Regions from separate parts of the Actinomadura sp. 6N118 genome, predicted to be linked through region 3. Evidence: predicted binding sites of a transcription regulator. Region 3 holds the regulator's gene; each other region holds the start of a gene.
What was found. The regulator HrcA, encoded in region 3, represses chaperone genes, less so after heat shock. The targets are predictions, from matches to a motif close to TTGGCACTCTCNNNNNGAGAGTGCCAA.

Region 1 (9,548 bases), on a different contig from region 3:
ACTCGCCCCAGACCCGCTACTCGCCGTCGTGCTGTCGCACGAATTCCCGCAGCCACGGCATGAACTCGGGCGCCAAGTCGGGGCGCTCAGACGCGAACTGCACGACGGTACGCAGGTACTCCAGCTTGTTGCCGGTGTCGTAGCGACGGCCCCGGAACTTCACCCCGTACACGCCACCGCCCTGTTCGGCGGGCATGTCACCGAGGGTGCGCAGGGCGTCCGTCAGCTGGATCTCGCCGCCGCGGCCGGGCGGGGTCTTCTCCAGGACGTCGAAGACCGCCGGGTCGCACACGTACCGTCCGATGATGATCCAGTTGCTGGGCGCCTCCTCCACCGACGGCTTCTCGACCAGATCGGTGATCTTGACGACGTCCTGCTCGCCGGTCGCCTCGATGGCGGCGCAGCCGTACGCGGACACCTGGTCCGGTTCGACCTCCATCAGGGCCACGACGCTGCCGCCGTGCTTCTGCCGGACCTCGATCATCCGGGTGAGCAGCTGGTCCCGCGCGTCGATCATGTCGTCGCCGAGCAGCACGGCGAACGGCTCGTTCCCGACGTGCTGGCGGGCGCAGTGCACCGCGTGCCCGAGGCCGCGCGGCTCGCCCTGCCGGACGTAGTGCATGATCGCCAGGTCACTGGACTCGTGCACGGCGGCCAGGCGATCCTCGTCGCCCTTCGCGCGCAGCGCGTCCTCCAGCTCGTAGGCCCGGTCGAAGTGGTCCTCGATGGACCGCTTGCTCCGGCCGGTGATCATCAGAACGTCGTTGAGACCGGCGGCGACCGCCTCCTCGACGACGTACTGGATCGCCGGCTTGTCGACGATGGGCAACATTTCCTTGGGGGTCGCCTTGGTGGCGGGCAAGAATCTGGTACCGAGACCGGCCGCCGGGACGACCGCCTTTAGTACAGGTGCGAAGTCGGCCATGAAGAGACCCTAGCCACCGAGAGCGAGCAAAACGTGCAGCACCCTGAGCAGGAGGCTGAAATCTCCATAACAAACTCAGCAAAAAGCGAGACCGAGCCTGGCGCAGCCACCGAAGACTCCACAGCAGACGCCAGTGAGGGCGCTGCACAGCAGGCTACGCAGGACGCCGCGCGGGAGGCTGAGCAAGGCGCTGCGCAAGGCGCTGAGCAGGGCGCCACGCAAGGTGCTATGGAGGGCTCTGCCCAAGGGGTTACGCAGGGCGCTATGCAGAGCGACGCGCAAGGGGTTACACAGGGCGCTATGGAGGGCGCTGCGCAAGGAGTTACTCAGGGGGCTGCTGAAGGGGCTGCGCAGGGGGGTGCCCATGCTGCTAAGCGGGAGTTGCGGCGCTCAATGCTCGCCGCCAGGGGAGAGATGAGCCCCGACGAGCGCGCCGCTGCGGCTCGTTCCATGCGGGATGCTCTGCTTTCGGCGCCCGAGCTGGAGATGGGCGGCACGATCGCCGCGTACGTCTCGTTCGGCACCGAGCCCGACACGCGCGGGCTGATCTTCGGGCTGTGGAAGCGCGGCGCGTACGTCCTCCTCCCGCGCCTGCTCCCGGACGGCGACCTGGACTGGGCGTCGTACGAGGGCCCCGACTCGCTCGTCCCCGGTCCGATGGGCCTGCTGGAGCCGGCCGAGCCGCCTCGTGGCCCGGAAGCCGTGGGCAGCGCGGACGTGGTGCTCGTCCCGGCCGTGGCGATCGACCGCACGGGGCTTCGCCTTGGCCGCGGCGGTGGTTCGTACGACCGCGCCCTGGCCAGGGTCGGCCCGGCGATCCTCACCGTTGGCCTGGTGTACGACGCGGAGCTGGTGGACGAGGTCCCCGCCGAGCCGCACGACCGCCGCGTCCGCGCCGCGGTGACCCCTGAAGGCGGGCTACTCCGATTCCCCCCGTGGCCCCTACGCTGACCTGGACAAGATCACGGCCCAATCCGCCCTCACGGCGGCCGAGCCCGCCCTGCGCCCTGGAGGTACGACATGACGACGCCGTGGCGGATCCTTTCCCTGCCTCCGCTCGACCATGATCTGGTCCGCGGGTTGTTCGCCTCGCTCGGCGACGCCGTGGAGATCACGTTTCCGGAGACCCGGGACCGGGCCGCGCTCCATGCCGCGCTGCCGGAAACCGAGCTGATCATCGGGGACTTCACCGGTCAGCTGGCGCTCGACGCGGACGCCGTGGCAGCCGCACCCCGCCTGGCGTTCGTTCAGATGCCGTCGGTCGGGACGGACAGCCTCGACCTGGACGCACTCGCCGCCGCCGAGGTCCCCGCGGCCAACGCCGCCGGGTTCAACGCGCGGGCCGTGGCGGAATGGGCGGTCGGCGCCGCGTTCGCGCTCTGCCGGCACCTGGTCTGGGGCGACCGGCTGGTCCGTGCGGGCCAGTGGCCGCAGATGGAACTGCTCGCCCGCGGCCCGCGGGAGATCCACACGCAGCGGGTAGGGATCATCGGGTACGGGCCGATCGGCGAGGAGGCGGCCCGGCTGTTCGGGGTGCTCGGCAGCCCGGTGTCGTACTGGTCCCGGCGCCGCCGCCCCGAGGCGTCCGCCACGTACCGCGAGTTCGACGATCTGCTGGCGAACTCCGACATCCTCGTGATCGCGATACCGCTCACGCCCGAGACCACCGGGTTGCTGAACGCGGAGAAGCTCGCGCTGCTGCCGCCCAACGCCCTGCTGGTGAACGTGGGCCGCGGCGGGATCGCGCCGGACGCCGACGTGCTCGCCGCGCTCGAATCGGGACGCCTGGCCGGGGCCGCACTCGACGTCTTCGAGGAGGAACCACCGCCCGCCGACCATCCCCTCCGTACCCACGAGAACGTGCTGGTGTCGCCGCACACGGCAGGCGGAAGCTCGATGTCCCAGATCAAGCTGGTGACGATGGTCAAGGACAACATCGCCGCAGCGGTCTCCGGCCACCCTGTGACGAACGTCGTGAACGGCGTGAACCCACAGGTCAAGCGCCGCTGATTCGCTCCTATGGGCCCTTCGGGGGCGCGAACGGTCAGTCGCAAATAGGTGATCCGTATACGAATATGTAGGATCTCTTAACGATCAGGCTTCCGCGACCCCGAAGGGTGGGATGTGCACCTCGACCTCTGGCTACTCTTCGGGGCCACACTCGTACTCTGCGCCATCATCGCGGTCCGCCTTTCCCATCAGGCGGGCCTTCCGTCACTGCTCGCCTATATGGGGCTCGGCCTGTTCATCGGCGAGGCCGGCCCCCTGCACATCGAGTTCGACAACGCGATGGTCGCCGAGACACTCGGCCTGGCCGCGCTCGTTCTGATCCTGGCCGAGGGCGGCATCACCACCAACTGGCGCAACGTACGGCCGTCGGCCCCTGCCGCCCTGGCGGTCTCAACGCTCGGGACGCTGATCAGCATCGTCGTGGTGGCGGTCGCCGCCGCCTGGCTGATCGGCCTGGACTGGCGGCTGGCGTTCCTGCTGGCGGCCGTGCTCGCGCCGACGGACGCCGCGGCGGTGTTCTCGGTGCTGCGCAGGCTGCCGTTGCCGTCCCGGCTGAGCGGGCTGCTGGAGGCCGAATCGGGCTTCAACGACGCGCCCGTCGTCATCGTCGTCGTCACGCTCAGCACGACCCACGCGGGCATGCCCAACCTGCTGGAGCTCGCCGGGGTCATGGTGTACGAGCTGATCGCGGGCGGCTTGATCGGCATCGCGATCGGTTGGCTGGGCGCGTACGCGCTGCGCCGGGTGGCCCTGCCCGCCTCCGGCCTCTACCCGATCGCGGTGCTGTCGCTTGCGGTCGGCTCGTACGGCGCGGCGGCGTTGTTGCACGCCAGCGGATTCCTCGCCGTGTACGTGAGCGCGCTGGTGCTGGGCAACTCCCGCCTTCCCCACCGCCCGGCCACGCGTGGCTTTGCCGAGGGCATCGCGTGGCTGGCCCAGATCGGGCTGTTCGTGATGCTGGGTTTGCTGGCCTCCCCGAGCGAGCTGCCTGGGCAGATCGTGCCCGCGCTCTTGATCGGCTTCGTGCTGCTCCTGATAGCGCGGCCGGTTTCGGTCGTGCTGTCCACGATCGGCTTCAAGCTCAGCTGGGGTGAGAAGATCTTCGCCTCGTGGGCCGGCCTGCGCGGCGCGGTGCCGATCGTTCTCACCACGATCCCCATGGTGGAAGAGGTTTCGGGCTCGGGACGGCTCTTCGCCATCGTCTTCAACATCGTGGTGGTCTTCACGATCCTCCAAGGGCCGACACTGCCGCTGGTGGCGCGCTGGTGCGGTCTCAGGAGCGACGAAGAGGCCCGCGAGCTCGACGTGGAAGCGGCGCCGCTGGAGGAGCTGCACGCCGACCTGCTGGAGGTCCGGGTCCCGATGGACTCACGGCTGAACGGAGTCGAGATCTTCGAGCTTCGCCTCCCCGCAGGAGCCCTGGTCACCCTGGTCGTCCGGGACGGAAGCAGTTTCGTCCCAGAGCCGACCACCACCCTCCGCGCGGGCGACACACTCCTGGTCGTCAGCACCGCCGAGGTCCGCGACGCCGCCGAACGCCGCCTCCGCGCCGTAAGCCGCCGAGGCAAACTGGCCGGCTGGTTCGGCGAAACAGGCAACTGACCACCTCCACCAAGCCCTCGGCCAAGATCGAGCCCCACCGAGCCTCACTGAAGCCCCGGCCAGGAGCGTGCCCGAGAGGCCAGCGGGATGGCCCTGGCCGGCGGGACCGCCCCGGCCCACGAGACCGTCCACGGGACGGCCCTGGCCCACGGGACGTCCCTGGCCGACGGGATGGCCCTGGCTGGCCATGGAGTACGCCGTGGAAATATGCCCAGGGCGAATCGTGTTCCAGTCATGGGTACCATTAGCAGTCGTTCTAGAGGAGTGCCAGCCCCACCCTTGGGGCTGAGTCAGCGAGGAGGAACCGTGCCGACGTATCAGTACGTTTGCACCGAGTGCGGCGAGCCTCTCGAGGTCGTGCAGAAGTTCAGCGACGACGCGCTGACCGAGTGCCCGAGCTGCACCGGGAAGCTGCGCAAGGTCTTCTCCGCTGCCGGCATCATCTTCAAGGGCAGCGGTTTCTACCGGACCGACAGCAGGTCCGGCAAGTCGTCGTCCACCGTGGGCGCCGGCAGCGCTTCGCCCAACGGCTCGTCCGGTAAGTCGGAGTCGTCTTCGTCGGACTCCGCGAGCTCGTCGAGTTCGTCGGGCAGTGACTCCTCCTCGTCCAATGGCTCCAGCAGCTCCAGCGGGTCTTCGAGCGGGTCTTCGAGCAGCTCCGGGAGCGGCTCGGGCGCGAAGGTCGCCTGAACGAGGTCCATAGCGTTCAGAGGGTCATGGCCAAGTTTCCGCCAGTAGGCGGACAGCGGCCATGGCCCTTTCGGCGTCCTCAAACCGGTCGGCCAGGGTGAGAAACCGGCCAGGCAGGGTGGGCGCGGGCACGGCCCTAGAGTTCGGCAAGCCGGGCAGCCTGCGCCCAGGTAGCCGTTCCTCGTCGTGCTCGCGGTGATACCTAAGGTGGAGCCTGGAGTACGGCGCTTCTCCCAGGCAATGCGCCGCGAGGTGTACGGGTGCGACCCCCGTCCCACATGTTCGAGGAAGTCGATAAACGGGCGCGCCACGGAGCCGCCTAGGACTCCTCCGCCGCCACCCTCAGCATCCCCAATGCAGCCCTCAGCATCGGCCGCCAGCCGTATAACCAATGGTCAGCGGCAATCTGGGCTCCCGCCGCACGACGATCTCCATCCTCTCCCAGAGGGCTCATGGTCGCGACAGTGATCATTCCCGTCACGACGGGCAGCTCTGCGGGCGCTCTGCGACGCACTTTCGATCCAGCACGGTGCTTTTCGATCCAGCACGGCGCCTGCCGCGACGCGGCCCCTCCGCCTGCAGGACGGCCTCGCCCTCCTTGCGGCCGAGCGTTCGACCTGCCCGTACCTCACAGGGCGTAGGCCCGATCCTCTTGTTCACTCCCGAGGTGTAGCCCCAGTCACCTCTCGAGCCCGACGCGCGTACGACAACCGTCCGGCGACCATCAGGTCATGCCAGAGAACGTAGTGGTGAGCAGCGGATCGGCGGCGGACGAACAGCCCGACCGCTCCCGCCGCCACCCCCAGCGGCCCAACGACTTCTGGGGCCGCGATGACTTTGAGACCCCCGACGAGTCATCAGGGATGGGTCAGGGGCGGCTCGGGGGGCTTCCTGATACCGGTCTCACCCTTCGCCACGGACTCTGACATGGACGCTGCGGGGCGATGAGACAAAGTCGAGATACTACTTGACAAGTCTCTAACGTAGAGACAATCTAAGCAAACACGACATATCTCGAAGAGCGCCAAGGCAGGAGAGGAAACGATGAGTGCACCGAGCCAGGCTCCCCCCAAAGGTTGGGCTTACCGACTCGCAAGCCTGATATCGGGCAGACGTACCAAATGGGCGGTGCTCGCCCTGTGGGTCATCGCGCTGGTGGCCCTCGGACCGCTCGCCGGCAAGCTGGGCGACGTAGAGAAGAACGACGCGGCGAGCTGGTTGCCTAAGAGCGCCGAGTCCACGCAGGTCGTCAAGCTGCAGGAGCAGTTCCGCAAGGACGAGACGATGCTCGCCGTCATCGTCTACGAACGTTCCGGCGGTTCCATCACGGCGGCAGACACGGCGAAGGCCAAGGCTGACACGGCCACCTTCGGCAAGCTGCCGGGTGCGCAGGGCGTGCAGGGGCCGTTCCTGTCGAAGGACGGCAAGGCCCTGCAGACCCTTGTTCCGCTGACCGACGTCGACGTCACCAAGGCCGTCGATGACGCGCGAGACCTGTCCAAGCGCGGCCCGCCCGGGCTGGACGCGCACGTCACGGGGCCCGCGGGCGGCGGTGCCGACATGTTCAAGGTCTTCGAGACCATCGACGGCTTCCTGCTGATGGCCGCCGGCATCGTCGTGATCGTGCTGCTGCTGATCATCTACCGCAGCCCGGGGTTGTGGTTCGTCCCCGTCCTGAGCGCCGTCTTCGCGCTCGGCTTGGCGCAGTCGGTGGTCTACCTCCTGGCCAAGAACGGCGGCGTGACCGTCAACGGGCAAAGCGCAGGCATCCTCACCGTTCTCGTGTTCGGGGTCGCCACCGACTACGCGCTGCTGCTCGTGGCCCGCTACCGCGAGGAACTGCACCGCCACGAGGACCGCCACGAGGCCATGGCGTTCGCGCTGCACCGCGCCGGGCCCGCCATCATCGCCTCCGCAGCCACCGTTGCGGTCGGCCTACTGTGCCTGCTCGTCGCCGACATGAACTCCACCAAGGGCATGGGCCCTGTCGCCGCGGCCGGTGTCATCACCGCCCTGGCCGCCATGACCACCCTCCTGCCCGCGCTGCTGGTCATCTTCGGCCGCTGGCTCTTCTGGCCGCTCGTGCCGCGCTACGACACCAAGTACCTCGACCCCGAGTCGTACGACAAGGAGCACGGCATCTGGAGCAAGGTGTCACGGCTCGTCAGCGCCAAGCCCCGCATCCTCTGGGCCGTCACCTCGATCGGCCTGGTCGCCATGACCCTCGGCCTCGGCTCGCTCAAGGCCGACGGGCTCTCGGACGCCGGCCAGTTCGTCGACAAGCCCGACTCGATCGTCGGCGCCGAGGCGGTCTCCCGGCACTTCCCCGCCGGCTCCGGCGCACCGGCCGTGATCATCGCCAAGGCCTCCGCCTCCGACCAGGTGGCCCGCGCCGTCTCCGGTACGCCCGGTGTCGCCGAACTGAGCAAGCCGGTCACCGCGAAGGGGCTGGTGCAGTACGAGGCGACGCTCAAGGACTCGGCCGACAGCAAGGCCGCGCAGAACACCATCGACCGGCTGCGTGACACCGTCCATGGGGTGCCAGGGGCCGACGCCCAGGTAGGCGGTATGACCGCCACCAACCTGGACATCCAGCGAGCCTCGGCCCGTGACAACAAGGTCATCATCCCGATCGTGCTAGCCGTGGTCTTCCTGATCCTGGTGGCCCTCCTCCGGGCGCTGGTCGCACCGCTGCTGATGATGGCCACCGTGGTGCTGTCGTTCCTCGCCTCGCTCGGGGCCTGTGCGCTGATCTTCAAGCACGCGTTCGGGTTCGAGGGCACCGATGCCGGATTCCCGCTGCTGGCGTTCATCTTCCTGGTGGCCCTCGGCGTGGACTACAACATCTTCCTGATGCACCGCGTCCGGGAGGAGTCGCAGCATCTCGGCACCCGCCGCGGCGTCCTGCGCGGCCTCACCGTCACCGGTGGCGTCATCACCTCGGCCGGGCTGGTGCTGGCGGCGACGTTCGCCGCGCTGGCCACCCTGCCGCTGGTGTCGATGGCCGAGATGGGCTTCGTGGTCGCCTTCGGTGTCCTGCTCGACACGATCATCGTGCGGTCGCTGCTGCTGCCCGCGCTGTCGTTCGACATCGGCCGCCGCATCTGGACCCCGGGCCGCCTCGCCAAGCAAGAGCCGACCACCACGGTCTCCGCACCCGAGCCGCCCAAGGTCCTAGACCCAGTCGGCTGACCGGCCGGCCGGCCGTCGGCTGACCGGTCGGCTGACCGCCAAGGCTGAACCCCAGCAGACCGGTCAGCTGACGGCCACGACTGAATCCGCACCCTCCGCTGAACCCGCACCCTCCGTTGAACCCGCACCTCTCCGCTGAACCCGCGCCCTCCGCACGGGACACGGAGACCCCCTCCGAGAAGGGGCCCGGCACCGCCGCCGGGCCCCTTCGCCATGTCCGCAACCGAAGTTATCCACAGATTGGAGAGGGTCTCCCGGACACCTCCGAAGGGTGGTTAATGTCAGCGGCATGACAACGCCTTCCGCATCCATCCCCGCCGCCGAGATCGGTGTCATCGGCGGTTCCGGGTTCTACTCGTTCCTCGACGACATCGAGGAGGTGCAGGTCGACACGCCCTACGGCCCGCCCAGTGACCGGATCGCGATCGGCGACGTCGGCGGCCGGCGCGTCGCGTTCGTCCCCCGCCACGGCCGCGACCACCGCTACCCTCCGCACAAGATCCCCTATCGGGCCAACCTGTGGGCGCTGCGGTCCCTCGGCGTCCGCCAGATCCTCGCTCCCAGCGCAGTCGGCTCGCTGACCCCCGCCTACGGCCCTGGCACCTTGGCCGTGCCCGACCAGTTCGTCGACCGTACGTCCGGCCGCGCGCAGACCTACTACGACGAGAACGCCGCGATCCACGTCTCGTTCGCCGACCCCTACTGTCCCATCGGCCGCACCGTCGCCGTGGAGACCGCGCGCAAGGCCGACTGGGAGCCGGTCGACGGCGGCACCCTCGTGGTCATCGAAGGCCCGCGCTTCTCCACCCGCGCCGAGTCACAGTGGTACGCGGCGCAGGGCTGGACGCTGGTCGGCATGACCGGCCACCCGGAGGCCGTCCTGGCCCGCGAGCTGGCCCTCTGCTACACCCCCCTCTGCCTGGTCACCGACCTCGACGCCGGCATCGAGGAGGGCGAGGGCGTCACGATGGAGGAGGTCTACCGCGTCTTCGCCCAAAACATCGACCGCCTCCGCGCCGTGGTCTCCGACGCGGTCATGTCCCTCCCAACCGACCGCACCTGCCCCTGTGCTCGCACCCTGGACGGCATGACCCTCCCTCTGGATCTCCCATGACCGGGTGGTTAGCAC
Region 2 (9,548 bases), on a different contig from region 3:
GAGCCGCCGCCGAAGCCGACCAGCACGCCGGCGGCACCGGTGCGCATCAGGTGCAGCGCCGCGGTGTAGGTGGAGCAACCGCCGACGATCACGGGGACGTCGAGGTCGTAGATGAACTGCTTGAGGTTGAGCGGCTCGGCCCGCCCGGAGACGTGCTCGGCCGAGACCGTGGTGCCGCGGATCACGAACAGGTCCACGCCCGCGTCGATCACGGCCTTGTGGAACTGCGCCGTGCGCTGCGGCGACAGCCGCGCGGCGACCGTCACCCCGGCCTCGCGGATCTCCTCGATCCGGCGGCCGATCAGCTCCTCCTTGATCGGCTCGGTGTAGATCTCCTGGAGCCGGCGGGTGGCGCGGGCGTCGTCCAGCGAGGAGATCTCGGCGAGCAGGGGCTCGGGGTTGTCGTACCGCGTCCACAGACCTTCGAGATCGAGCACGCCGAGACCGCCGAGCCTGCCGATCGCGATCGCGGTGGCCGGGCTGACGACGCTGTCCATCGGCGCCACGACCAGCGGCATCTCGAACCGGTAGGCGTCGATCTGCCAGGCGACGCTGACCTCCTCGGGGTCGCGCGTACGGCGGGACGGCACGATGCCGATGTCGTCGAAGGCGTATGCCCGGCGACCGCTCTTGCCCCGGCCGATCTCCACCTCAGCAGCCACTGGTGCTTCCTCTCATGACTCCGCCGTGACCATGGATCCGGAATGACGGTTCCTCGGTCACGGCGGGAAAAGCCGACCTGTTCAGATTAGCGGCCCTGGTAGTTGGGAGCCTCGACGGTCATCTGGATGTCGTGCGGGTGGCTCTCGCGCAGCCCCGCCGCGCTGATCCGCATGAGCTGGCCGCGCTCCTGGAGCTCGGGGATCGTGCGCGCCCCGGCGTACCACATCGACTGGTGGAGGCCGCCGACGAGCTGGTGCGCCACGTTCGCCAGCGGGCCGCGGTAGGGCACCTGGCCCTCGACGCCCTCGGGGATCAGCTTCTCCTCGGCGCTGACATCGGCCTGCGCGTAGCGGTCCTTGGAGTAGGAGGCGCCGCGCTCGCGGTTGCGCATGGCGCCGAGGGAGCCCATGCCGCGGTACGACTTGTACTGCTTGCCGTGCACGAAGATCAGCTCGCCCGGGGACTCCTCGATGCCGGCCAGCAGGCTGCCGAGCATCACGGTCTCGGCGCCGGCCACGATGGCCTTGGCGATGTCGCCGGAGTACTGCAGGCCGCCGTCGCCGATGACCGGCAGCCCGGCCTCCTTAGCCGCGCGGGCCGCCTCGAAGATCGCGGTGATCTGCGGCACACCGACGCCCGCGACGACGCGGGTGGTGCAGATGGAACCCGGGCCGACGCCGACCTTGACGCCGTCCGCACCGGCCTCGGCGAGCGCCTTGGCTCCGGCGTAGGTGCCGACGTTGCCGCCGACCACCTCGACCCGGGCGTTCGCCTTGATCTTGGCGATGGTGTCGGCGACGCCCTTGGAGTGGCCGTGCGCGGTGTCGACGATGATGACGTCCGTGCCGGCCTCGATGAGCGCCTGGGCACGGCGGATCGCGTCCTCGCCGACACCCACGGCGGCGGCGACGAGCAGGCGGCCGTCGGTGTCCTTGGTGGAGTCGGGGTACTGCTCGCTCTTGGTGAAGTCCTTGACCGTGATGAGCCCGCGCAGCCGGCCCTCCTCGTCCACCAGCGGCAGCTTCTCGATCTTGTTGGTGGCCAGCAGGTTGAACGCGTCGTCCCTGGACACGTCCACCGGTGCGGTCACCAGCGGCATCGGGGTCATGACCTCGCGCACCGGGCGCGAGTGGTCGGTCTCGAAGCGCATGTCGCGGTTGGTCACGATGCCGACCAGGACGCCGCGCACATCCGTCACCGGCGCGCCGGAGATGCGGTAGCGGGCGCACAGCTCCTCGACGTCGGCCAGCGTGGCGTCGGGCAGGCAGGTCACCGGGTTGGTGATCATCCCGGCCTCGGAGCGCTTGACCCGGTCGGCCTCGGCTGCCTGCTCCTCGACCGACATGTTGCGGTGGAGCACGCCGATACCGCCCTGGCGGGCCATCGCGACCGCGGTACGGGACTCGGTCACCGTGTCCATCGCGGCCGACACCAGCGGGATGCGCAGCGAGATGTTGCGGGTCAGCCGGGTCGTGGTGTCCGCCTCCCCCGGCTGCAGGTCGGAATACCCCGGCAGCAGCAGCACATCGTCAAAGGTCAGGCCCTGCGGAAGGAACTTCGCGGACTCGGCTGCGGGGTTCATGACGACCTTTCCAGTAGTCGCGGCGGCATCGTGCGCTTTGTGAACAGTGCCAGGTCACGGCGGCCTGCTCCCATGGTAGGGCGTCGGGTGCCCTGGGCACCGCCGCTTGCCCGCGCCGTCCCTGCCCCCTGGGAGGACGACCCCCCAGATCCCCCGATAACGCCCGGGACGAGCCGCTGAATTCCCCTCCGATCCGTAAAGATTCCTTCTATGGGGCATTGCGTAACGGCGTGGACACCTGGCCGTTCGCGCTCGGAAGGGACAGGGGGTGCACTTGGTGGGGCATCGCGCAGTAGCGTGGGATCGTGCACGACGATGCTCCGCTCGATCCGTTCGCCGACGACCCCGAGGACCCGGCGGCGTCGCTTGGCGATCCCGGGGAGGAGATCGCCCCGCTCAGCGTGGCCGAGCGGGAGGACGTGCTGGCCGATCTGGCCGACCTGGAGGTCTTCCGGGCCCTCCTCGAACCCCTCGGCGTACGCGGGCTGACGGTCGACTGCGGTGACTGCGGCAAGCTGCACTACATCGACTGGGATCTGCTGCACGGCAACCTGCGGCATCTGCTCGACCAGGGGCTGCCCCGCGTGCACGAGCCGGCGCTGGCACCCGATCCGGTCGACTACGTGAGCTGGGAATACGCCCGCGGCTACGTGGACGGCGTCATCGACAGCGAAGAGGGCCGCGAGGCCGACTGATCGACCGAATGATCGACTGACGGACCGGCCGCCGTGCCCGGCGCTAGCGGCCGTGGCGGTCGCGGTAGCGTTCGAGCCGTTTCTGGGCCTGCCTGCGGATGTCGTCCAGCTTCTTCCGGGTGTCGTCCTCGTCGTTGGCCTTGGGCGTGGGCGTCTGGAAGGGCCACTCATCGTGCCCCTGCCGGCGGTTCTTGGGCGGCAACAGGTCTTCGAGCTTGCCCTTGAGGTCCTCGAAACGCCGGCGTGCCGGGTCGGGCTCGGGCCCCTTCGCATCTGGACGGCCCGCATCCGGACGGCCCTGAGCCGGCGCCCCGGGGCCCGTGACCGGCGTCCTGCCCGGCGAGGACGGGCGGCTCTTCGGCTCGAGCCGGTCCACCAGTGGTTCGTCGGACACCTTGGGCGTCTGCGGAGCGGGCGCGGCGTCACGGGTCAGCCCGCCGCCCGCGGCCGCGACGCCGGTGCTGGTCAGGACCACGCCCACGACTCCGAGGGCGACGAACGTACGGGAGCCGCGGCGCCGCCCGCCCGGGGCGGCCGGATCGCTCTCGCCCGCCTCGTCCGCGCCCTTGCCCGGCAGCGTGTCCGGCCCGGCGGCATCGCCGGTGTCGAGGCCCGCGTCAACGTCGGCGACCAGTGCGTGCAACAGGCGTACGGCGGGGTCACCGGATGTGCGGCGGCCAGAGATGCCGGGCGGCGGGGCGGCTTCAGAGGCGGCAGTGCGGCGGGCCGCCAGCTCGTCGAACAACGCGTCGGTACGGCGTACGGCACTCAGATCCGCCCCCGGCGACGGCGACGGCGGCGGCGGCGGCGGCGCGGGCGTCGGGTTCCCCGGTGCCGGGGGCGCACCGGACTTCGAAGGCTCGGCCGGATCCGGGGCGCCGTGGCTCCGTTCCGTCAAGCGATCGACTCCTCTCGTGCCATCGCGCGCAGCCGGGTCAGGGCCCGGTGCTGCGCGACGCGTACCGCCCCCGCGGACATGCCCAGCACGTTACCGGTCTCCTCCGCCGACAACCCCGCCACCACCCGCAACAACACCAGCTCACGCTGGTGATCGGGCAGGCGGGTCAGCAGATCGCGAGCGCGCTGCGCCTCGATGTAGCGCACCACGGTCTCCTCGGGACCCGGCCGGTCGTCCGGCCCGTCCGGAAGGTCCTCGGTCGGCACGGCCGCCCGCACCGCGCTGCGCAGCGCGTCAGCGATCTTGTGCGAGGCGATGCCGAAGACGAACGAGGCGAAGGGGCGGCCCATGTCGCGGTAACGGGGCAGCGCGGACAGGACCGCGATGCACACCTCCTGGGCCACGTCGTCGGCGATGTGGTACTGCCCGGAGACCCGGCCCAGACGGGCCCGGCAGTACCGGACCACCATCGGGCGGACGTGCCCGATGAGCACCTCGATCGCCCCTGGGTCGCCCTGGACGGCAAGGCTCGTCAGCTCTTTGAGGTCGCCTTCGTCGGCCTTGCTCGAACGGGCGGCGGCCGGGCGGACGACCCGCACCCCTCGCCCGACATCGGGAGCTGTCGGAGGGGCGTTCCCCCCCGAGGGCTCGGTAGCGCGCGCGGTCGTGGTCCCGGCGAAAGCTCCCTCGGTCACGAGAGCATGATGCCCAGCGGGGTCCAGCCTGTCTCCCCCGTCCACGACAACGGAATGGTCACAGTGCGGGGACGAGCCCTCTGATATGACGCAACGCGGTCATACGGTCGCCCGTGGTCCCATGAATTCCCAACCGACCACCTCAAACACCCATAAACAGCTCAGCAGGCCGGAAATCACACGAAAGCCCCCACCCGGACGGGTGAGGGCCTTCGCTTCGAATGTTCAACCGGGCACCGTTGTTCAACCGGGCACCGTCGGGCCAATGATCAGTGGCCGTGATCGGCAGCCGGTGATCAGTGGCCGTGACCGTGACCGTGGCCGTGACCGCCGCCGGCGGCCTCATCGGCCTCCTCCGGCTTCTCCACGACGAGCGCCTCGGTGGTGAGCAGCATGCCCGCGATCGACGCGGCGTTGGTGACGGCGGAACGGGTCACCTTCACCGGGTCGATGACGCCCTGGGCGACAAGGTCGCCGTACTCGCTGGTCGCGGCGTTGAAGCCGTGGCCGGCGGGCAGCTCCTGCACCTTGGAGACGACGACGTAGCCTTCCTGGCCGGCGTTCTCGGAGATCCAGCGGAGCGGCTCGACCAGGGCGCGGCGCAGGGCCTCCGCACCGGTGGCCTCGTCGCCGCTGAGACCGAGGGCGTCGAAGCCCTCCTTGGCCACGTGCACCAGGGCGCTGCCGCCGCCGGACACGATGCCCTCCTCGATGGCCGCGCGGGTCGCCGAGATGGCGTCCTCGAGGCGGTGCTTCTTCTCCTTCAGCTCCACCTCGGTGGCGGCACCGACGCGCAGAACGCAGACGCCGCCGGCCAGCTTGGCCAGGCGCTCCTGCAGCTTCTCGCGGTCCCAGTCGGAGTCGCTGTTCTCGATCTCGACCTTGATCTGGTTGATCCGGGCGCTGATCTCGTCCTGCGAACCCTCACCGTCGACGACCGTGGTGGCGTCCTTGGTGACGGTGATCCGGCGGGCCCGGCCGAGGTCGTCCAGGCCGATGCTGTCGAGCTTGAGGCCGATGGCCTCGCTGACGACCTGGCCGCCGGTCAGGGTGGCCATGTCGCCGAGCATCGCCTTGCGGCGGTCGCCGAAGCCGGGCGCCTTGACGGCGACCGACAGGAAGGTGCCGCGGATCTTGTTGGCGACGAGCAGCGCCAGGGCCTCGCCCTCGACGTCCTCGGCCACGACCAGCAGCGGCTTCTTGGTCTGGGCGACCTTCTCGGCCAGCGGCAGGAACTCCTGCACGTTGGAGATCTTGCCGTCCACGATCAGCACGTAGGCGTCCTCCAGGACGGCCTCCATGCGCTCGGGGTCGGTCACCATGTGCGGCGACAGGTAGCCCTTGTCGAACTGCAGGCCCTCGGTGAACTCCAGCTCCAGGCCGAAGGTGTGGGCCTCCTCGACGGTGATGACGCCGTCCTTGCCGACCTTCTCGAACGCCTCGGCGATCAGCTCGCCGATCTTGGCGTCCTGCGCGGAGATCGTCGCGACACCGGCGATGTCGCTCTTCTCCTCGATCTCGCGCGCGGACTTGAGAAGCTGGTCGGACACGAACTGCGCCGCCGCGTCCATGCCCCGCTTGAGGCTCAGCGGCGAGGCGCCGGCGGCCACGTTGCGGATGCCCTCGCGCACGAGCGCCTGGGCCAGCACGGTCGCGGTGGTGGTGCCGTCACCGGCGATGTCGTTGGTCTTGGTCGCCACTTCCTTGGCGAGCTGGGCACCCAGGTTCTCGTAGGGGTCCTCCAGCTCCACCTCGCGGGCGATGGTGACGCCGTCGTTGGTGATGGTCGGCGCGCCGAACTTCTTGTCGATGACCACGTTGCGGCCGCGCGGGCCGATGGTCACCTTGACGGCGTCCGCGAGGGCGTTGACGCCGCGCTCAAGAGCCCGGCGAGCGTCCTCGTCGAATTGCAGGATCTTCGCCATACGGATAACTCCCAAACTCCGTTGTACGGCAGACACGTCACGCGAGCGCCCCGGACCCGCCCCTGCTTCGGGCGGATCCGGGGCGTTGCATCACGTCTCGGTGATTACTTCTCGATGATCGCGAGCACGTCGCGAGCCGAGAGAACGAGGTACTCCTCGTTGTTGTACTTGACCTCGGTGCCCCCGTACTTGCTGTAGAGCACGACGTCGCCGACGCTTACGTCGAGCGGCACGCGCTCGCCCTTGTCGTCGACGCGTCCCGGGCCCACCGCAAGGACAGTGCCCTCCTGGGGCTTCTCCTTGGCGGTGTCAGGAATGACCAGGCCCGACGCGGTGGTGGTCTCGGCCTCGAGCGGCTGGACCACGATGCGGTCCTCAAGCGGCTTGAGAGCAACCTTGGTGGCGGTCGTCACGATCTGACCTCCCCTTCGTGGTGTCCTCGGCCGACCTCGGCGAGGCCGGCCGCACAGGTGGCAGAAGAGGCGACCCTGGACCGGCCTGTCGTCGCGGGTGCCAGACCGACCTTGTCGCTGTGTTGGCACTCTCGCCTGGAGAGTGCCAGTCCGGAGACTATGCAATCCCCGGTAGCCCGTCAACACGAACACGGTCAAGGGCGAACACAGTCAACGGCCGCGTCTTCCGCCGTTCATCGCAGCGCTACCGTCCACCCTATGGACATCGCGGCGTTCTCAAGCCTCCTCACCTCACCCGGCCAGGCGGTTCTGGCCGAGGCGGCCGGGGCGGACCTGAGTGAGAACGGGCTCATCACCACCGCGTCCCGGCTCCGTGAGCGCCACCCCGCCGACCTGGTCGCCGCCGCCCTCACCCAGGTGCGCCTCCGCGAGCGTGCCCGTGCCAAATTCGGCGGGGACGCGGCTCGGATGTACTTCACCCCCGCTGGACTGGAGCAGTCCACCCGGGCGTCCGTGGCCGCATACCGAGCCCGCCGCTTCGCCTCGTTCGCCACAACCTCGTTCATCACAACAGGGCCCACGCTGGAGCTCGGGTGCGGGATCGGCGGCGACCTCATCGCCCGGGCTCGCGCGGGGGTGCCGGGTGTGGGCGTCGAGCTCGATCCGCTGACGGCCGCAGTGGCTCGGGCGAACATCGAGGCGTTCGGGCTGGGCGAGTTGGCCTCCGTCCGTGAGGGGGACGCCACGCGGCAGGACCCGGGCGGGTACGGGACGGTCTTCGCCGACCCGGGACGGCGGACGGCGCGGGGGCGGGTCTTCGACCCGAGGTCGTACGAGCCGCCGCTGGACACGGTGCTGGAGCTGGCGGGCCGGGCGGGCGGCGCGTGCGTGAAGGTGGCGCCCGGCATCCCGCACGAGGCGGTGCCGGACGGCGCCGAGGCCGAATGGATCTCGGTTGGCGGCGAGGTCAAGGAGGCCGCGCTGTGGCTCGGCGGGCTGGCCGGGGACGTGCGCCGCCGCGCAACACTGATTACAGAAGAAAAGCCGATTACAGAAGAAAAGCTGACGGTCGAGACACTGACACCCGAGCCCGGGCTGGGCGATCCGGCCGTACGCGAGTGGGGGCGTTACCTGTACGAGCCGGACGGGGCCGTGATCCGCGCCCATCTGGTCGCCGAGGTGGCGGCGCGGGTGAACGGCGGGCTCGCCGACCCGCAGATCGCCTACGTGACCTCCGACGAGCTCGTCCCGACCCCGTTCGCCAGCGCGTACGAGATCGAGGACGTGCTGGGCTTCTCGCTGAAGCGGCTGAAGGCCGAGCTGCGGCGCCGCGAGGTCGGCGTCCTGACGGTCAAGAAGCGCGGCTCGGCGGTCGACGTCGACCGGCTCCGGCGCGACCTCGGCTTCGCGCGGAAGGCACCCAGGGGGGCGAAAGAGATGACGCTCGTCCTGACACGTGTCGGCGCTGCGCCGATCGCTCTGCTGACGCGCCCGGCAGACCATAGCGCCCTTAATCAATCCCAATGATCTCCACGCGGGCCGAGAACACCAAGTGACCACGGGCAACGCGCCACGGCAGAGCAAATCCTGAGCACTTTCCGGCATTGCGCGGACTATCATTTACGCCTGACCGGCAAGGTTGAATGAACCGGGCCGGGAAACGGCCCCGCTTGATCAGGAGGTGGCCATGCAATGCCCCAAATGCCATGCGGGAATGGTCGGCTACCAGCGTGACGGCATCCTGATCGAGCAGTGCATGTCCTGCCGGGCGGTACTGATCGGTGAGTACGAGCTGGTCAGGTTGGTCGAGACCTGCGGCTGCACGCTGCCGCCGCCCCTGCCCAGCAACGGGCACGGCGGGCGGCACTATGAGGGACGCCACCGCCGGAATTAAGCAGAACACCCGAATCACCACACTCGTTGTGATCGGCCACGTTCCGTACCACTCGGGAAACAAGCGCATTCTACAGAACTCGTAATGTTCCCTGCTCCCTCTCATAGGCACGCTGGAGAAGCACTATGGTTGGGCCCTCACGATTCATTGCCGCGCGTTATTTAGCCGCGTCGGCACACGAAGGAGCATCGGGTGGAAACGAATCACAACTTCCTGCAGACGGGGGGTCAACCGGTCTCGGACCGGATGCGGGAGTTGCTCGCCCGTGCGGCGCAGGACCACGTCTATGAACAGCGCTCACAGGGTCAGGTCCTGGATGAGATACGCCAGCGACTGGAAGGTATGGAGTGGCTGCTCCGGGAGGTCCGGGAGCGGGAACTCAACGGGCTGACGGGGCAGCTCGACAACGTGCGCGGGCAGGTCGACGACCTGTCCAGCAAACCTCCGGAGTGGGCCGAGGGACTTGCCGAGCACATCGAGGCGGTGGGCGAGCGGGTCAAGCCCGTCGCCGAGTTGCCGGCGCTCTGGGCCGACGTCGGTGTCGTAGCCGAGAACGTCGATGAGGGTCTCACCCGGCTGCAGGCGGTGCTGGACTCCGCGCAGAACATCACCGACGCCACCCAGCAGGCATCGCAGCGGATGGAGGAGATGACCAAGCGCCTGGACAAGCTCCAGGGCAGCATGGAGGCGGCCTCCGTCCGCTTCAACCGGCTGGACAAGTCACTGGCCGAGCTGGGGCACCGGGCCGAGAAGCTCGAACATTCGATCACCGGGGTCACCACG
Region 3 (9,548 bases):
CTCCACCGCGTCGGGGGTGAGCTGCGTGCCGCCCTTGAGGAGGTCGATGAGCTCGGCGATCAGCTGCGACACCAGATCGGTCTCGGCCTCGGCACCCGTCACGGTGATCTCGTTGCCGCGAACGTGGATGTCGGCGTGGAACGCGCGCTCGATGACGTGGAGCAACTCATCCCGTGAACCCAGCAAGCTCACCATGGAATGGTCGTCCGGCACCAGGATCTTGATCTGGGACGGCGAACCGGTGCGGCCGTCGCGTCCCGCGTGAGTTGATTGGGTCATCAGCCGGGCCTTGCGGCCTCTCCGACCTGCCTTCTGTCTGCTCCAGGTGTCCAGCGGTTGTCTCTTCCATGGTACTGGGCACCCACGACATCACGCCGCTGTATTTATGGTCGCCAAGGACCCTGCCCCGCCACCGGAACGGACGAGGCAACGCCAGGGGAACGCGGAACGTCAGCCGGGAGGCCAGTTGAGGCCACGGCCGCCCAGCACGTGGGCGTGCACGTGGAAGACGGTCTGGCCCGCCTGGGCGCCGGTGTTGAAGACGACGCGATAGCCGGTGTCGGCCACTTCCTCGTCGACCGCGACCTGGCCTGCCTCCTGGAGGATCTCCGCCAGCAAGTCGGGGTCGGCGGCCGCGAGGCCGGCGACGGTCGGGTGGTGCTCCCTGGGGATCACCAGCACATGCGTGGGCGCCTGCGGATTGATGTCACGGAACGCGATCGTCCGGGCGGACTCGCGAACGATCTTCGCGGGCACATCCCCGGAAACGATCTTGCAGAACAGGCAGTCCGTCATCTGTGTCCTCCCGTCGCCACCAACCCCAGCGAATCCTATCGGGGGCGATTTCGGCCATGGCCTGCGGACCTGGTTCCCGGGTAGTCTTTCGTTGATCAACCGAACGGCCGTTCGGGTCCACAGGCCGCCGTTCACTGGTTAAAGTGGCACACTCAGGCGTTCCCCCCGGCTCCCGAGCCGTGCTCCACACAGCCTCAGACCGGCCGGGGATCGCCCATCCACGCCGTACCGAAGGTGACCATCCGAATGGGTGGCCGGGGGACGGCAAAGGCGGCGGATAGGTGACTGAGGCAAGACAGAAGATGCCCTTTCGTAAACCGGACGAGGGTAAACCGGACGAGGAGGGTGCGCGTCCCACAGACGTGACCGAGACCCTCGTGGCCAGGGGCACTGCCGGGGCCGTGGCCGTAGCCTGGGACGCCGACCAGGCCGTGACCGCCCTCTACAGCGCCAATTACCGCTCACTGGTACGCCTTGCCGCGATGCTCGTACGGGACTCCGGGACGGCCGAAGAGGTCGTCCAGGACGCGTTCGTGGCCATGCACGGCGGCTGGCGCCGCCTGCGCGACCCGGACAAGGCGCTCTCGTATCTGCGTCAATCGGTGGTCAACCGGTCACGATCGGTGTTGCGGCACCGCGCCGTGGTCGAGAAGTACGCGCCCAAGGGCCTGCCCGACGCGCCCAGCGCGGAGGCCGGGGCCATCGGTGAACTCGAGCGCTCCGCGGTCATCGCCGCGCTGCACAAGCTGCCGAATCGTCAGCGTGAGGCGCTGGTCCTGCGCTACTACGCCGATCTGTCCGAAGCCGAGATCGCCCACGCCATGGGCATCAGTCGCGGCGCTGTGAAAAGTCATACGGCGCGCGGCATGACCGCGCTACGTAACGTCCTGGAGCAATTCTCATGACCGATCCCCACGAAGAGCACGGCGAGATCCTGCGCCGCGCCCTTAACGCGGAGGCGGACACGGTCACCCCATCCGCAGACGGTCTGGAGCGCATCCGGACCCGAATCGAGAACCGCCGTCAGCGGCGTTTCGGATGGGCTTGGTTCACCGAGAGCTGGGCACGCCCCGTACTGGCCGTCGGGGCGGCCGTCGCCATCGCGGGCATCGGCGTGTCCGCACCCCAGACGGTCAATCTGTTCACGTCGCCGGCGGGTCACAACGGCTCGTCCGCTGGTGGCAACGAGGCCCCCACGAGCAACCTCCCCAACGCTCAGGGGCAGCCGAACGGCTCCCAGACCAAGGGACCCCCGCCTCCCGCCAAGAACGGCAAGCCCGCCAGCTCGCAGAGCCCGACCCCGCCAAGCTCTTCCTCAACGTCCGCCTGCCAGCCCCCTGGCAGCGGTGACGGTGGTTCACCTCCACAGAGTGCCGCCACCCCGGCACCGGGCAGCACCGTGCCCAGCCAGCCGACCGCGACCGCGTGTCCGTCGACACCGCCGCCCGCCGCCCCGCCGCCCTCGTCGGAGCCGACGGACAAGCCCACCGACAAGCCGACCGAGGATCCACAGCCCTCGGTGACCCCGACCCCGACGGCCTCCGAGCAGTCGGCCAACGAGCCCTCCGACTCAACCCCCTGATCGGGACCACTGATCCGGGACCTCTGATCGAGACCCTCTGATCGAGAGGACCACAGGCGGCGCCGTCACAGGCCCTTGGACGGCGCCGCCGCTCCCTCGCGCGCACACGCCCGTGATCACCAGCGGCCGGTCGCGGCCAGGAGGACGGCGGCGGCGGCCACTCCTGCTGTGGAGGTGCGCAGGACCGTCGGGCCCAGGAGGGTCGGGCGGCCACCGGCGGCCGTGAATTGGTCCAGCTCTTCGTCACTGATGCCGCCCTCTGGGCCCACGATGAGGATGATCTCACCGGTCGTGGGCGGCTGGAGGTCACTGAGGGGGGACGTGGCCGTCTCGTGCAGGATCAGGGTGCTGGACGCGGCCTTGATCCGTTCGACCACCTGGGCGGTGGCGGCCAGATCGGTGATCTCGGGGAGCCAGGGGCGGCGGGCCTGCTTGGCGGCCTCGCGGGCGGTCGAACGCCAGCGGCCGAGCGCCTTGTCCCGCCGCTCGGGCTTCCACTGCGTGACGCAGCGAGAGGCCGCCCAGGGCACGATCTCGTCGACCCCCACCTCGGTCATGGTCTCGACCGCCAACTCGCCTCTGTCGCCCTTCGGGAGGGCTTGAACGACCACTAGGCGCGGCTCTGGGCGGGGATGGCGGTGGCGGGCGAGGACGTCGAGCGTCAGGGTCGCCTTGTCCGCGGCCGTCACGACGCACTCGGCCAGCAGCCCGGCGCCGTCGGTGAGGTCGACCCGTTCCCCGGCGCGCAGGCGCCGCACGGCCGCCGCATGCCTGCCCTCGGGGCCGTCGAGGACGACGCTCTCGCCGTTCAGGCGATCGGGCTCCACGAGGAACACCGGCGGGCTCATGCCTCATCCTCCCGTGAGAAAAACCCCCGCCGTGACCGGGTGCGGTCACGGCGGGGGGTCGCCGTGCAGGCCCTCCTGGTAGGACCGGACGGTCTCTCTTCAGTGCTGGTTGAACACGTCCCGCAGGCGCGAGAAGACGCCGCGCTGGCCCGGGGCGAACTTGCCCGGCGGGCGTTCCTCACCGCGCAGCGTGGCCAGGCGGCGCAGGAGCTCTTCCTGCTCCTCGTCGAGCTTGCCGGGCGTCTCCACGTTCACGTGGATCATCAGGTCGCCGCGCCCGCTCTCGTTCAGATGCCGCACACCGCGCCCGTAGAGGGTGATCACCTGGCCGGACTGCGTGCCGGGCTTGATGTCGACCTCTTCGGGGCCGTCGAGCGTCTCGATCGTGACGTTGGTGCCGAGGGCGGCCGCCGTCATCGGGATCTCGACGGTGCAGTGCAGGTCGTCGCCCTCACGTTCGAAGATCTGGTGCGGCTTCTCCACGATCTCCAGGAACAGGTCGCCGGGCGGGCCCCCGCCCGGCCCGACCTCGCCCTCACCGGCGAGCTGGATGTGGATGCCGTTCTCGACGCCCGCCGGGATCTTGACCTTGACCGTACGGCGCGTCCTGACCCGGCCGTCGCCCGAGCACTCGGGGCAGGGCGTGCGGATCACGCTGCCGTAGCCGCCGCACTGCGGGCAGGGGCGGGAGGTCATGACCTGGCCCAGGAACGAGCGCTGGACCTGCTGGACCTCGCCACGACCGTGACAGGTGTCACAGGTATCGGGATGGGTGCCGGGGGCACAGCCCGATCCGGTGCAGCTCGTGCAGACGACCGCGGTGTCGATCGACAACTCGCGCGTCGTGCCGAACGCGGTCTCCTGCAGGTCCAGCTCGACGCGCAGGGTCGCGTTGCGGCCGCGGCGGGCACGGCTGCGCGGCCCGCGGGACGTGGCCGTGCCGAAGAAGGCGTCCATGATGTCGCTGAACGGGAACCCGGCGCCGCCGAATCCCCCCGCGCCAGCGCCGCCGGCCGGGGCGAACGGATCTGCGCCCAGGTCGTACATCTCGCGCTTCTTCGGGTCGGAGAGCACCTCGTAGGCCTGGGTGATCTCTTTGAACTTCTCCTGCGTCTCCGGATCCGGGTTGACGTCAGGGTGCAGTTCGCGCGCGAGCCGGCGGTACGCCTTCTTGATCTCGTCCGCGCTCGCGTCGCGGCGGACCCCTAGGGTCGCGTAGTAGTCGTTGGCCACTTACGAACCCGCCAGGATCTGTCCGACGTAGCGTGCCACTGCCCGTACCGCTCCCATCGTGCTGGGGTAGTCCATACGTGTCGGCCCGAGCACTCCCAGCCGGGCCAGTGTCTGATCGCCGACTCCGTAGTCGGCGGCGACGACGGAGGTCGACCGGAGCCCCTCGTCGGGGTTCTCGGTCCCGATGCGCACCGTAAGACTAGAGGAATCACCGGTTTCCCCGAGCAACCGCATGAGGACCACCTGCTCTTCCAAGGCTTCCAGAACGTTGCGCAGGCTACGGGAGAAGTCGACTGCGGCCAGGTTGGCGGCCCCCGCGAACACGATCTTTTCGTCGTGTTTCTCGACGAGGGTCTCCAGCAGGACCGACAGGACCGCGGCCGCAAGCGGCCGGTCATCGGACGCGACCTTCTCGGGCAGGTCGGCCACCGCGACCGGGACCTCGCCCAGCCCGCAGCCGTCCAGACAGGTGTTGAGCAAGGCCCGCAGATGCCCGATCGACTCCTCGGAGACCTCGCCGTAGGTCTCGATGACCCGCTGTTCCACCCGGCCGGTGTTGGTGATCAGGACGAGGAGCAGGCGGCGCGAGGCGACCGGAACCAGCTCCACGTGCCGTACCGACGAACGGGTCAGCGAGGGGTATTGCACGACCGCGACCTGACGGGTCAGCTGGGCGAGCAGCCGGACGGTGCGGCCGACGACGTCGTCCAGGTCGTAAGCGCCGTTGAGGAACGTCTCGATGGCCCGGCGCTCGGCCGACGACAGCGGCTTGACCGTGGACAGACGGTCGACGAACAGCCGGTAGCCCTTGTCGGTCGGGATACGCCCCGCGCTGGTATGCGGCTGGGCGATGTAGCCCTGCTCCTCCAGAACGGCCATGTCGTTGCGGATCGTGGCCGAGGACACGCCGAGATTGTGCCGGTCCACCAAGGCCTTGGAGCCGACCGGCTCATTGGTGGAGACGTAGTCCTCGACTATGGCGCGCAAGACCTCGAGTTTGCGGTCGTCGAGCACGTGGTCACCTCCTTCGCCCCCGTACTGGCACTTGCCTGTGAGCGCCCTCTGTACTGGCACTCCACTGGCACTCCGTACTTTCGAGTGCCAATTGTACGGCCCGGAAGGGACGGTCAGGAGGGTGCCGGGATGGTCTCCAGTCACTAGAGTGCCGATCCGTGCAGAGCAAGGACTACGGTGACGACGTTCTCGCGGGCGACTGGCGACGCCCACGCAAAGGACAGATACCCGAGATTCCGGCTGAGATCGACCTGGTCGTGGAGGATCCCGGCAGTGGCTTCTGCGGTGCCGTGGTGAGCTGCGACAAATTCGGCGTGACGCTCGAAGACCGTTTCGGCAAGCGGCGCGTCTTCCCGCTGGCCAAGGCGGGCTTCCTGATCGACGGCAAGCCGGTGACCCTCGTCCGGCCGGCAGGGGTGACTGGGACTACCGGCGCGACAGGGGCGAGGGGCGTGACCGGGAGCGGGTCGGCGCGGTCGGCACGGTCGGCGCGATCGGCCTCGGGGTCGATCGCCGTCCCGGGGCTGCGGGCCAGGGTCGCCAAGGAGAGCCGCATCTATGTGGAGGGCGTGCACGACGCCGAGCTCGTCGAGAAGATCTGGGGCCATGACCTTCGGGTCGAGGGCATCGTGGTCGAGTATCTGGAAGGCATCGATGATCTTCCCGCCATCGTCGAGGAGTTCGGTCCCGGGCCGGAGCGCAAACTGGGCGTGCTCGTCGACCACCTCGTGACGGGCTCCAAGGAGAGCCGGATCGCCTCACAGGTCTCGTCCCCGCACGTGCTGATCACCGGGCATCCGTTCATCGACATCTGGGAAGCGGTCAAACCCGCGGCGGTGGGCATTCCCGGGTGGCCCCGGATCCCGCGCGGCGTACCCTGGAAGGAGGGGGTACTCGGCGCACTGGGCTGGGGGGACAACGTGGGGGAAGCTTGGAAGCGGATCCTGCGATCCGTGTCCACCTACACAGACCTGGAACCAGAACTCCTGGGCCGCGTCGAAGAATTGATCGACTTTGTGACGGTCCCCCAGAACCCCTGACAGCCCCCGCTGCAAGCCGGACCCCATTGAGGAGCAGGCGATGTCGTACGGGCCTCCGGAACAACCGGATCACGGACAGAACCAGCCGGGCTATGGGCAACAGCAGCCTGGATACGGGCAAGAGCAACCAGGTTCCGGCCAGCAGCCGGACTACGGGCAGCAGCCGGGCCGCGGCCAGCCAGGCTACGGGCAAGATACGCCTGGCTATGGCCAGCAGCCGGGCTACGGTGAGCAACCGGGCTACGGCCAGCCGGGGTACGGCCAGCAGCCGGGCTACGGTGAGCAACCGGGCTACGGCCAGCCGGGGTACGGCCAGCAGCCGGGGTACAGCCAGCAGCCAGGCTACGGCGAGCAGCCGGGATACGGACAGGTGCCCGGCTACGACCAGTCCTATGGCTACGGCGGCCAGGTCCAGGCGTACGGGCCGCAGGGGCACGGATACGGCGCACCGAGCTCCGACGACCGGACCTGGGGGCTCCTGTGCCACCTGGGCCAGTTCCTGCTCGGCTTCATCGCGCCGCTGCTGGTCTTCCTGATCAAGAAGGACGAGTCGCCATTCCTGCGCCACCACGGGGCCCAGGGGCTCAACTTCGCGATCACGCAGCTCGTCTACCTGATCATCAACTTCGTGCTGATCTTCGTGATCATCGGGATCCCGCTGCTCATCGCGCAGGGGATCGCCCAGATCGTCTTCCTGATCTTGGCGGCGGTCGCGGCCAACCGGGGCGAGTACTACCGGTTCCCGAAGTTCATGGCCTGGCCGATGATCAAGTAGGCCGGCCGAAGCCAGATCAGGTCAGGTCGCGGACGACGGCGTCGGCGAGCAGGCGGCCGCGCAAGGTGAGGACGGCGCGGCCACGCTCGTACGGCCCGGCCTCGATCAGGCCGTCGCCGATCGCGCGCCGTACCGCCGCGTCGTCGAGGAGCTCCACAGGGCAGCCCTCGGCCAGCCGCAGCTCCAGCATGATCCGTTCGATCTGGCGGTCGGCGGGGTCGAGGATCTCTCGCGCGTGCGCCGGGGTGACGTCCTCAGCCAGCCGCGACGCGTACGCGGCGGGGTGCTTGACGTTCCACCAGCGGGTGCCGCCGACATGGCTGTGCGCGCCGGGACCTACGCCCCACCAGTCGGCGCCGGTCCAGTAGAGCAGGTTGTGGCGGCAGGCAGCCGAGTCGCCGGTGGCCCAGTTGGAGATCTCGTACCAGCGCAGCCCGTGGGCGCCGAGCAGTTCCTCCGCCATCAGGTACCTGTCGGCCATCGCGTCGTCGTCGGGGCTGGCGAGCTCGCCGCGCCGCACCTGGGCGGCCAGGCGGGTGCCCTCCTCGACGATCAGCGCGTACGCGGACACGTGATCGGGCTCGATCGCCAGCGCGGCCTCCAGCGAGGCCCGCCAGTCGTCGTCGCTCTCCCCCGGCGTTCCATAGATCAGATCCAGGTTGACGTGCTCGAAGCCCGCCTGCCGCGTCCACTCGACGACCTGCGGCACACGTCCAGGCGTGTGGGTCCGGTCGAGCGTCGCCAGCACATGCTCCCTGGCGCTCTGCATGCCGTACGAAACGCGCGTGAACCCGGCCTCTCGCAGCTTGCCCAAATAGGCCTCGTCCACGGACTCGGGATTGGCCTCCGTCGTGACCTCCGCGCCCGGTGCCAGCCCGAACTCGGCGTCGATCGCGGCGAGCACGCGTCCCAGGTCGTCGGGTGAGAGCAGCGTCGGCGTCCCCCCGCCCACGAACACGGTCTCGACCGGCAGCGCGGTCTCCCCCATCACCCGCCGCGCCATCCGCACCTCGCGGATCGCGGTGTCGGCGTAGGACTCCCTGCTCGCACCCGGCCCCAACTCGGTGGCGGTGTAGGTGTTGAAGTCGCAATAGCCGCAGCGCGTCACGCAGAACGGCACATGGACGTAGAAGGCGAACGGCCGGGAACCGAGGCCGGTCAGAGCGCTGCGGGGCAGGGTTCCGTCGGCCGGTACGGGGTCGCCATCGGGCAGGGTCGCGGGCACCCTCCAAGTCTGCCCTGCCCACACCCCTGGTCCAGCCGCCCGCGACCGGCCCAGGCATCAGGCTGCGGGCTGCGGGCTGCGGGCTGCGGGCTGGATCAGGCTTGGCGGAGCTTGGCGCGGAGCCAGGGCGGGATGTGCTCGTCGGTACGCGGGAAACGTTCGAGATCCAGGACGTACGCGGACGGAGTCAACGGCGGCGTGAAGTCCGGCTCGCCGTCATAGTCGAACTCGGCGCTCACCCGCCCCGACCGTTCCACCCTCAGGCGCGCGGTGAACCAGGCGCCCTTGCCCCGCACGTACATGGCCCGGCGCAGCTCGTCCATCTTGCCGATGGCCTGCCCCGGCGGCATGGCCGGACGCGCCGTCCCGAGCGAGTCGATGATCTCGAACGAGGCGCTGTCGATGCCCACGGTGGCGCGGAACTCGAATCCGAGCCGTTCCCAGCCGAACGGCGCGGCCGACCGCAGGGCCCGCACCGCGCCGTTCACCGCTGCCCGCTCCTTCGGAGAACGCAGAACCTGCTCGGAGTGGGGCACGGTCGAACCTCCCGGACCTCGGTGACCCTTGCCGTCTGACCGTACCGACATATCAGCGCTGGTCGAGCAACCGCCGCCGTGTCGCGCGGAACGCCAGGTCAGAGCGCCAGGACAAGCCAGGACGATCACGGTCGTTCAGTACGGGCCACCGCGGCACCCGCCCAAATGGCGATCTTGCCCCCCTTCCGACCAGCCGCGGGGCGTCCGTACGACCGGAGCGCGCGAGCCCGGATAGGGTCACCTGGTGCGGAATAAGGGGGCAATCAAGTTCGGGCGGGTGCCCATCCGGGTGCTGCTCCGCGGCGAGCCTGGCGGCTGGCACTACGTGATCGCCGAGAAGGACGGGGCCGAGGAACGCGTCGACGTGCGCGGACCGGGCGTGCGCTGGGAGGGCGGCCACCCAGAACCCGCCTGGTGGCGGCGCAGGCTGGACGAGACCGCCCAGGGCCTCCGTGAGCATCTCGGCCGCAGCCTGAGCGACCGGACGTTCCTCGAACTCG

Region 1: a site for HrcA is predicted at 4,782-4,808, ahead of ACH34W_RS37840 (FmdB family zinc ribbon protein). Genes of this name have one in related genera too.
Region 2: a site for HrcA is predicted at 6,994-7,020, ahead of groES (co-chaperone GroES). Genes of this name have one in related genera too.

Annotation. Positions count from the first base shown of each region.
Region 1 is NZ_JBIRAZ010000018.1:94,090-103,637, reverse strand. Features, by position in the region: gene galU (UTP--glucose-1-phosphate uridylyltransferase GalU) at 17-925, opposite strand; gene ACH34W_RS37855 (5-formyltetrahydrofolate cyclo-ligase) at 1,226-1,876, shown strand; gene ACH34W_RS37850 (NAD(P)-dependent oxidoreductase) at 1,946-2,935, shown strand; gene ACH34W_RS37845 (potassium/proton antiporter) at 3,050-4,537, shown strand; gene ACH34W_RS37840 (FmdB family zinc ribbon protein) at 4,844-5,227, shown strand; gene ACH34W_RS37835 (MMPL family transporter) at 6,356-8,419, shown strand; gene ACH34W_RS37830 (S-methyl-5'-thioadenosine phosphorylase) at 8,709-9,533, shown strand; gene ACH34W_RS37825 (Flp pilus assembly protein CpaB) at 9,530-9,548, shown strand, end outside.
Region 2 is NZ_JBIRAZ010000007.1:76,310-85,857, reverse strand. Features, by position in the region: gene ACH34W_RS19430 (GuaB3 family IMP dehydrogenase-related protein) at 1-650, opposite strand, end outside; gene guaB (IMP dehydrogenase) at 749-2,245, opposite strand; gene ACH34W_RS19420 (DUF5319 domain-containing protein) at 2,551-2,940, shown strand; gene ACH34W_RS19415 (hypothetical protein) at 2,984-3,838, opposite strand; gene ACH34W_RS19410 (sigma-70 family RNA polymerase sigma factor) at 3,835-4,437, opposite strand; gene groL (chaperonin GroEL) at 4,830-6,458, opposite strand; gene groES (co-chaperone GroES) at 6,563-6,874, opposite strand; gene ACH34W_RS19395 (SAM-dependent methyltransferase) at 7,130-8,398, shown strand; gene ACH34W_RS19390 (zf-TFIIB domain-containing protein) at 8,559-8,765, shown strand; gene ACH34W_RS19385 (hypothetical protein) at 8,958-9,548, shown strand, end outside.
Region 3 is NZ_JBIRAZ010000002.1:119,058-128,605, reverse strand. Features, by position in the region: gene ACH34W_RS04500 (PhoH family protein) at 1-279, opposite strand, end outside; gene ACH34W_RS04495 (histidine triad nucleotide-binding protein) at 451-795, opposite strand; gene ACH34W_RS04490 (SigE family RNA polymerase sigma factor) at 1,158-1,700, shown strand; gene ACH34W_RS04485 (hypothetical protein) at 1,697-2,377, shown strand; gene ACH34W_RS04480 (16S rRNA (uracil(1498)-N(3))-methyltransferase) at 2,494-3,225, opposite strand; gene dnaJ (molecular chaperone DnaJ) at 3,325-4,458, opposite strand; gene hrcA (heat-inducible transcriptional repressor HrcA) at 4,459-5,472, opposite strand; gene ACH34W_RS04465 (DUF3097 domain-containing protein) at 5,631-6,512, shown strand; gene ACH34W_RS04460 (DUF4870 domain-containing protein) at 6,553-7,287, shown strand; gene hemW (radical SAM family heme chaperone HemW) at 7,304-8,512, opposite strand; gene ACH34W_RS04450 (hypothetical protein) at 8,608-9,000, opposite strand; gene ACH34W_RS04445 (hypothetical protein) at 9,293-9,548, shown strand, end outside.